DNA from 4 places in the Aerococcus christensenii genome. Region 1 is predicted to be linked to each of the others. Evidence: riboswitches for the same ligand, from Rfam matches in the RefSeq annotation. Region 1 holds a riboswitch; each other region holds the start of a gene.
The links. A riboswitch is a leader RNA that binds a small molecule or an ion and turns the genes downstream of it on or off. The one in region 1 is predicted to bind thiamine pyrophosphate.
Positions count from the first base shown of each region.

Region 1 (2,201 bases):
AAAGCAATTTTAGGTCAATGCTCCTATCAAGGAACGATCACCTATGAAGATAAAGACTTAAAGAAAGTCAAACCTTCCACCTTTTTTGGAGAGATCGGGCTGGTCTTCCAAGATCCTTCTCTTCAATTTGTCACTAACCGGGTCTTAGATGAAGTTCTTGTCGGCACATCTAAAGAAGAAGAAAAACGAGGTCGTGACCTTCTCGAACACTATAAACTTCTAAACGATAAGAGCCGCTCCCCGTGGACCCTCAGTCAGGGAGAACAACGTCGTTTAGCGGTTATTTGCCTTCTTCTCCATGGGCAAAAATTACTTCTTGTGGATGAACCCACTTACGGTCAAGACTGGCAAAACGCCGCCAAATTAATGGCCCAGCTTCAAGACTTATGCCGACATGGCGTAACGTGTTGCTTCACTAGTCATGATCGTCGACTGGTGGAGGCTTACGCAGATATAGAATTACGAATGGAAAATAAGAAAGTGAGTGTGGTCTCATGATTGATCATTTTAATCCTACCATTAAGACTTTTTCTTTCATGGCGACTTCCATTATTTTAGGTTTCTTTTCTAACTGGCACTTAAATAGCATCTTTTGTCTATTTGGTCTCCTTTGTTTAATTACTTCAAAACGTGTGAGCTGGAAAACCTTAGGGATAGCTCTCTTACCTATTACCATATTAGCGATTAGTTTCTTTGTTTCTGGTTGGAAATTTTATGCTGAAAGTATTGCGGATCATAGCGCAGTCGTTATTGATGACGTTCTTTCCCCAGCGTTCGAAAATGGGCTAGTCCTAGGGAGTCGCTTGTATGCCTACGGATTAATCGGATTAGCTTACAGTTTAACCAATGATAGCTTAGAATTAGTCACAAGTTTTATGCAACAATGCCACATTTCTGTTAAACTCGCTTACGGCGTTTTAGCAGCCTTGCATTTACTCCCTACCCTCAAACACGACTATGAAGTAACAAAACTCAGCTATCAAATTCGCGGGATTAAGGTCTCACCTTTCTCCTCCAAGCCTCTATTCACCCTCTTAGTTCGAACCATTAATTGGTCCGATTGCCTTGCTAAGGCTATGGAAGCTAAAGGCATATCAGAATTAAGAACCCAGTACCTGGTTATGAAAGTTCACTTCATGGATATTCTCGTAGGTGTGGGACTCCCTGTGATTGCACTTGCTTTAGGATTAATTAAAATTTAAGCTGTCTACTTGATACGAAAGCCTTTTCAAGGTAAAATAAAAATGATAATGAATTGCAGGGGTACCGTTTTGGTTGAGAAGGCTGCCGCCTAACCCTTTGAACCTGTTTGTTAAGACAAGCGAAGGAAGCAATCGAAGCTCTGCTCCCAATTCGCTTGGGAGCTTTTTTAATAGAGCACCGTTCTCCTCTACTCATTATTTAACTTTTCTTACAGGAGGCTACATGTTATGAAAAAAGAAGAAGTTCAAGCTGCTATCATTGAAGCTGTTCATCAAGTCAAGTCAACTAATCCTATGGCTCCTTCCATCACTAATACGGTGACTATTAATTTTGTCGCCAATACTCAAATCGCTGTAGGAGGCTCTGCTGCCATGGTCTATATGCCTGATGAAGGCAAAACGATGGCCAATATTGCTCAAGCTATGTATATAAACGTCGGAACAATCTTCCCTATTTACGAAGAAACACTCCCTCAAACTGCCGCCAAGCTACACGAACTCGGTAAAAATTGGGTAGTCGACCCCGTGGCTATAGGGATTGGAGAATTACGTACCAAACTTTTAAATGACTTCAAGCCTTATAAACCTTCTATTATTCGCGGAAATGCCTCAGAAGTGATTGCGCTTGCTCATCTCTGGCACCTTCTCGATCATCCTTCTGAATCCAAAGTACGTGGCGTGGACTCCACAGAAAGTGTGGACCAAGCTACAGAAGCGGCACTTGCCCTCGCTCTCTACACAGGTGGCGCAGTTTCTGTATCTGGTAAAACTGATCTCGTCACAGATGGTCACCACATTGCCCATTCTCATGGTGGCTCCTCCTTCATGGGCAAAATCACAGGAGCTGGGTGTTCCTTAGGGGGTGTCACTGCTGTCTATGCTTGCGTGGCAGATCCTTTCATTGCAGCTTTGACTGCTTGCCAGGTATTTAACTTAGCAGGCAGCCGTGCGGAAGCGAAAGTTAAAGCTCCAGGAAGCTTCCAACCTCAATTTATTGAT
Region 1 is NZ_CP014159.1:1,288,168-1,290,368, reverse strand. It holds gene AWM71_RS06145 (ABC transporter ATP-binding protein) at 1-498, shown strand, start outside; gene AWM71_RS06140 (energy-coupling factor transporter transmembrane component T family protein) at 495-1,202, shown strand; TPP riboswitch at 1,250-1,347, shown strand; gene thiM (hydroxyethylthiazole kinase) at 1,431-2,201, shown strand, end outside.

Region 2 (2,201 bases), 110 kb from region 1:
GCCAATTTTTTGACCACTGACTTCACTGGTGGAGCAGCCGATCACTACGGTTTGCCCAGGGGTAAGGTGGGCAGCTTGTATCAACTCTTGCGCAATGGCTTGGGCTTGTTCTTTTAGGGCATCCAAGATAAAGACCTTCTTTCTTTTGTTGTACTGTGATTATTATAAGAAAGACCTGGCGATTCCTCAAGTCTCTTCTTTTTGAGAAAGTTTGAAGAAGGGAGAGGAAACTTAGAGGTTGAGGGAGAGGTAATTTTGATAGACTTGATCTTTCATCTGGTCGAAGGAAAGGCCTTTTTGTTGGGAGAGGATATCTAGAATTCTAAGGATTTGATGGAGCCAGCCATAGCCATGTCCGATCCATTCTAAGGACGATGGACCATCTGTTTCGGTCAAGATTCGATCGATAGGAAGGTGATGGATCAATTGAGTGGTGAGCGGGGAATAGCCGGCGTCAACACTAATCGTGAAGAAGCAGCCTAAGTCCAAAAAATCATCTACCAAGTCTAAAGGGCCACTATACCAATGGATGATGAGGGGATCTTGGGTGCGGTAGTACTTGAGAATGGCTAAGACATCTTTTTCTGCACCCTTGGTATGAATATTGGCCAGAGTGTGCGTGGTATAGGCATAAGCCATAAAAGCCTGAAAGATCTTGCGCTGTCGAGGATAGGCAGAAGCATCTTTAGCCCAGTAGTAATCTAAACCGATCTCTCCTAGAAAATCCGCCTTTTGAATGCTTCCCTCCCAATCCCCAAACCTAAAAAGGCCTCTAGCAGAGTCATCTGAGAGTGGTAGAGAAGAAGCTGCTAATTATTTTTGGCGGCCATCACGGCATCTACAGGACTCGGTAGCATGAATTTAGGAAGACTCTGAGAGCCTACAGTCACTTGCCAGATCCCCATAAGGCACACAATACCTGATAAGGATTTCAAAAGGTGTAAGCTTTTTTTCATATCTACCTTTTTTCTATTTAGACTTACCTGAAATTGCCTTTAGTCTCGATAAGGGGAAAGTTTATCTTCGATAGTTAAGACATCTCCCTTCTCACAATAGGAAACCTTCACATTAGCGAAGATCTCTACGCCATCTTCCCCTGCCAGTTGGATGGCTTTTTTGAGGAGAGCCATCAAGTCGTCGTAATCTCCTTGAAGAGTCGTTTCAAAAGGAGAAACGGTGATGTTTTCTGGGGAGACTTGACTCTCTAGATAGCGAATCACTTTATCGACAACCTCTAACAGCTTCTTTTCGTCGACATATTGCGGCAAAATCTGAAGAGCTATACTACAATGCAAACAAAAACACCTCCCAAAAGTTAATCACAAAAAGTGCAACCTTTGGAAGGGATTAAGGGCATATCAGCTATCACATTCCTACGTAAGTACTAACTTCATCAGGTTATAAGAGTTAACGGATGACGTTTCTCAGCACAAGGCACCTCTTGCGATTAACAGATTAAATTTTCACCTTTATTATAACAAAGCAGTTTTTATAAAACAAGTAATAATCAGGGATGTCTTTCCTATAAAAAAAGCTCTCCTAAAAGAAAGAAAAGGCTTTCTCCAGAAGAGCTTTTGGTGAGAAAACTAGTGATCTAACTAAAATAACGAGCAATCGTAGAGTGAGCATTATAGCCGATTAATAATTTGCCATATTCTCGAATAAGGGAAGCATCGATAGGCGAGATCACACCGTATTCGAGGGCCACGTACAGTAAATCTTGAATTTCTGTCTCACTATAAAGAGTCGTAGGAAGGGCAATAATCGCGTAGAACTTCTTCTGATAGTTATAGAGATCTACTTCCACTTCCTTATTTTGGAAAGCTTTAGCAAAGAGCAGGAAATCTTCCCACTTGTCGAAAACCAAAGTTGCTTTCTCTAGGGTACCACAGCTTTCTGTTTCGATGTGGCCATCGGAAGCAGGCACATGAGACGCTATACTTTCCGTTAAATTATTGATAAGAGAATTAATCGTTTCTTTTTCGGGTTCGGGAGTGAGGGTATTTTCATCGATTTGTGCTTTAGAAATATAAAGGTCAATACCGCCTTGAGAAGGCATCACTTGGAAAGTTAGCGCATCTGAATTCTTGAAGCGGTGATTCACATCGGCTTCTTCTAAAACATTCATGAAGAAATTTTCGACAAGACTTTGGTCTTTAAAGAGGTCGACTAAACATACTCCGCGGTCTTTCAAATCTTCG
Region 2 is NZ_CP014159.1:1,175,477-1,177,677, forward strand. It holds gene AWM71_RS05570 (TIGR01440 family protein) at 1-126, opposite strand, end outside; gene AWM71_RS05575 (TatD family hydrolase) at 232-738, opposite strand; gene AWM71_RS08255 (hypothetical protein) at 810-956, opposite strand; gene AWM71_RS05580 (thiamine-binding protein) at 996-1,295, opposite strand; TPP riboswitch at 1,354-1,452, opposite strand; gene AWM71_RS05585 (adaptor protein MecA) at 1,595-2,201, opposite strand, start outside.
Region 2: another riboswitch for thiamine pyrophosphate. It lies ahead of AWM71_RS05580 (thiamine-binding protein); the one in region 1 lies ahead of thiM (hydroxyethylthiazole kinase).

Region 3 (2,201 bases), 710 kb from region 1:
CGGCTATGACATAAGTATTTTCTCCTTCTTGCGTAATCATCTGACGTTCTTGAATGGAGGAGACCCCTCCTTTGGGATAAAAGACGATAATCTTTGTCCCTATTACATCCTTAAAGCCCGCCATAGCCGCCTTACCAGTATCTCCAGAGGTTGCCGTTAGAATCACAATTTCATTTGTATTGTGATTCATTTTAGCAGCTTTTTTCATCAAATGAGGCAAAATAGAAAGTGCCATATCTTTAAAAGCAATCGTTTGTCCATGAAACAATTCCAAGTGATAGTGGTCTCCTACCTGCACCAAAGGCGCCATCCTCTCATCATCAAAATTCTCACCATAAGCCGCTTGAACACAAGCCTTAATCGATTCTGCACTAAAATCCGTCAAAAACAGCCCCAACACCCATTCCGCCATCTCTTGATACGTATAGGTCTTCACTTCCTGCCATGTCCGATTGATTCGTGGAAAATCAACCGGCACATAAAGCCCCCCGTCTTCTGATAAACCTTGCAAAATCGCTTGTGAAGCAGTTATTCTGATCCGATTGTCCCGCGTGCTTGTATATAACATAGATGCCCTCCTCAAGTCACTAATCATCGTGTTAATCATATCATACTTCCTTTCGCCCTGAGGAAAAACTTTCTTTTCCCTTTTAAATCCCTTCTAACATAAAAAACGTCAAAAAAGACGTTCTTTTATAGAAAAGAACGTCTCATGTATGCGATATAACTGAGAAGAAAGCTTTATTTTTTAGGCTGATACAACACAGGAGCCGTTTTGAGTAAAAGTCCCACAGCAATCGCTGCAACCACCCAAGTGGCCAGCCCTGTTCCACCATTCACCATCAGCGAATACATCCAAGGATTCATCCCTTTCGGGGCATAAGACCGCCAAAAGAAATAACCCGCTAGAAAATGAACAAAATATTGTACAAACATCCCGATAAAAGTTGACGCACCTACCCAGGTAAAGAAGGAAGCCAACTTCTTCTCGTCCAGTGCCTTTTTGATTTGAGGAGCAAAAGTCCCCGCAAATCCCGCCATCATAAAAGCGAAGAAATATTCGATAAACACTTGAACGGGTGTCAGAATCGTTGCTTGCCCCGTCAGTAATTGGATCATTCCAAATAAAAAGCCTGCATACATACCCGCACGCACATTATGACGAATAGCTATCACATAGAGAGGAATCACTCCTAAATTGACCCCTAACCCACTCCCATTCGTCGTCGGTAAAAGACCAATAAGATAAGCAAGAACCCCCGCCATAACAATTTCTAATAGATATAATAGCCGCTTATTCTGTCCCATAGGATACCTTCTTTCTCTTCTGTTGGAAGATCATGTGGCCCTTTTATTTTTTCTGCTACCTTGCCCCTCTTTCTATCCTTCTGTTAATAATAAAAACAGGTAAGAAAGTCCCCTTACCTGTCCAGTTAATCGCACTTTCTTTCGCTAGCATTACCTAGTTACAAGTTCAAAGGGTCTGTTTCTCACATCTCAGCTTAACGCTCCCCTAGTGTTTCAATGATTGAATAATGTATACGCCGTCTTCTGGGTCACAATTTTTGATCCGCACCTGCACCGCTTCTTCTCGAGAAGTGGGAATATTTTTCCCTACAATGTCTGCTCGGATCGGTAGCTCGCGATGACCTCGATCAATCAAAGTCACCAAAGAAATTTTACTTGGGCGACCATAATCTACCAACGCGTCCATTGTAGCACGAATTGTTCTTCCTGTCATCAACACATCATCACAAATAAAGACATGTTTACCAGTCACTGAAAAATCTAACTGATTTAAGTGGAGTGTTTGCTTTCTTTCCAGACTGGTTACATCATCCCGATACCCACTAACATCCAAAAAGCCTAACGGAATCTTAACTCCTTCTAATTCTTCAATACGCTGTGCTATCCGTTCCGCAATCACTGCTCCTCTTGTTCGAATACCTACAATAGCCATATTTTCATGTCCATGATTTCTTTCTAACACTTCATAAGTCATTCGGGTTATTGCGCGACGCATCTCATCTTCATTTAGTACTTCTTTTCTTTTTTTCATACTCGTCTCCTCATTCTTTTCTCTGGTATTATTGTATCGAATCCTTTGCTATTGTGCAATGCATACCCTAAGCCTTATCTCCTTTCTCTTTATTCTACCTACAACTTCCGCTATACTAAGAGTATTACAAAAAGGAGACGAT
Region 3 is NZ_CP014159.1:358,685-360,885, forward strand. It holds gene thrC (threonine synthase) at 1-595, opposite strand, end outside; gene thiT (energy-coupled thiamine transporter ThiT) at 742-1,308, opposite strand; TPP riboswitch at 1,428-1,525, opposite strand; gene pyrR (bifunctional pyr operon transcriptional regulator/uracil phosphoribosyltransferase PyrR) at 1,514-2,059, opposite strand.
Region 3: another riboswitch for thiamine pyrophosphate. It lies ahead of thiT (energy-coupled thiamine transporter ThiT); the one in region 1 lies ahead of thiM (hydroxyethylthiazole kinase).

Region 4 (2,201 bases), 470 kb from region 1:
TAAACCACACACCAAATTTTATCAATGGCGAGAGAAGGGTATTATTGATGGAGTAGAGGATGAAGAGGATCGTGCAATGTACCATTATCTACAAGACACATTGCAATCATCGGGCTACCATCAATATGAAATTTCTTCTTTTGCTAAGCCGAATCATGAAAGTCGACATAATAAAAAATATTGGACATAACAAGATTATTTGGGATTGGGGTTAGGTGCTTCGTCTAATATAGGCAATCGACGGTTTGATAATGTGCAAAGTTTTCTTACTTATTTTAAAATGATTGATGTAGGAATGCCACCAGTAGACAAGGATACGATTCAGGTATTGTCACAAGAAGAGTGGGAAAAAGACTATATTATGTTGACGATGCGGTTGATAGAGGGACTTTCGATTGCAGAAGTGAATCAAAAGTTTGGTATTGATTTTTTAACAAAATATGAAGCGGCTATTCAAAAGAATTTAAACAATGGCATAGTATGTCTGCAAGAGGGAAGGCTACGTTTACTCAAAGGAAAATTTACCTCAAACAGGTTTTGAAGAAACAATTACCCCAGAATTAGTTGTTGGTGTACTTTCCGTTTTAAGTGGTATGGGCTATGTGATTCAAAAGGAAAAAATTAATAAAGCAGACTAATTGTTAAATTTGCACTCAAGCAAAAGAGCTAGTTTTTAAGAAGCTAGCTTTTTTGTCGTTGAAAATTTTAAATCTAAAAGAAAAATCCCTTAACTCTGGGCTTTCTTGAATGAAGAAAACAATTATGATACAATAGTGATTACAGGGGAGCTTGTGTTGACAGGCTGAGAGGAAGTTTTTAACTTCGACCCTTTACCTGATGCGGATAATGCCGCCGTAGGAAGCTATGATAAAGATATTTAACAGGAGCTTCTATGAGGAGCTCCCTTTTTGTAGACAAAATTTTTCGTTGACTAGGAGGATATTATGAAACAAACAAATAGTAAAAAATTAGCTTTAGCGGCTATGTTGACAGCAGTCGCTGTCGCAGGATCTACTTTATCCTTTCCTATTTTCGGAAGTCGGTGTGCGCCTGTTCAGCACATGGTCAATGTTTTATGTGCCGTCTTATTAGGACCAGGGTATGGTTTGTTAGCAGGCTTTTTAGCATCTTTACTTCGGAATTTATGGGGATTAGGGACTTTACTTGCCTATCCAGGGACTTTGTGCGGGGCCTTGTTATGCGGGCTTACCTATAAATATAGCAAAAAATTGAGTTTAACGTGTTTAGCAGAAGTGGTTGGAACAGGGATTTTAGGCGGACTTTTGGCTTACCCCATTGCCATAGCCTTTATGGGAAAAAGTACAGCGAATTTAGCAGTCTATGTTTATGTGGGACCTTTCTTGATCTCGACAGCTGTAGGATCAGTGATTTCCTTTATGTTCCTCACCTACTTGAAGAAGGTCGGGCTGCTCGACCGTCTTCAGAAAAATTTGGAGAGATAAGATGGAAAAATGCATACAAAATCTTAGAAGCCAGTCACCGCTCATTCATTGTTTGACCAATTATGTGACGGCTAATGATTGTGCAAATTTACTTTTGGCTTGTGGAGCATCTCCTATTATGGGTGATGCGGAGGAAGAAGTAGAAGAAATCACGCAGCTCAGTGATGGACTCTTGCTGAATATGGGAACGCCGAAAAATCGAACCTTGCCAGTGATGTTAAAAGCGGGCAAGCGAGCGAATGAACTGGGGCATCCGGTGGTGTTTGATCCTGTTGGTGTGGGCGTATCTGCCTTTCGTAGGAACATTGCGAATGGACTGATGAATGGTGTTCATTTTCAAGTGATTCGTGGGAATTTGTCAGAAATTAAATTCTTAGCAGGTTTATGCGCGAGCTTTAAGGGGGTGGATGCGGGTCAAGAAGAACGGCTCACATCTGATAAAATAGAAGACCTTCTTCCGTTTTTGCAAAGTTTTGCTGAAAATCGGCAAGCCATTATTGTGGTAAGTGGGGAAGTGGATCTGGTTTGTGATGGGGGAAAAGCGTATGCAATTCGAGCAGGCCATCCGTTGATGGCAAAAGTGACCGGAACGGGATGCATGTTGTCAGCTTTAATTACTGCTTATGTGACTGCGAATTCGTCGCATTCCCTACTTGCTACTGTGGCAGCGGTTTGTGCCATGGGGTTAGCCGGAGAAAAAGCGGCTCTCAGAATGTCCAATCAAGAGGGAAGTAATTC
Region 4 is NZ_CP014159.1:815,115-817,315, forward strand. It holds gene hemW (radical SAM family heme chaperone HemW) at 1-190, shown strand, start outside; gene AWM71_RS08445 (hypothetical protein) at 200-541, shown strand; TPP riboswitch at 772-878, shown strand; gene thiW (energy coupling factor transporter S component ThiW) at 945-1,463, shown strand; gene thiM (hydroxyethylthiazole kinase) at 1,465-2,201, shown strand, end outside.
Region 4: another riboswitch for thiamine pyrophosphate. It lies ahead of thiW (energy coupling factor transporter S component ThiW); the one in region 1 lies ahead of thiM (hydroxyethylthiazole kinase).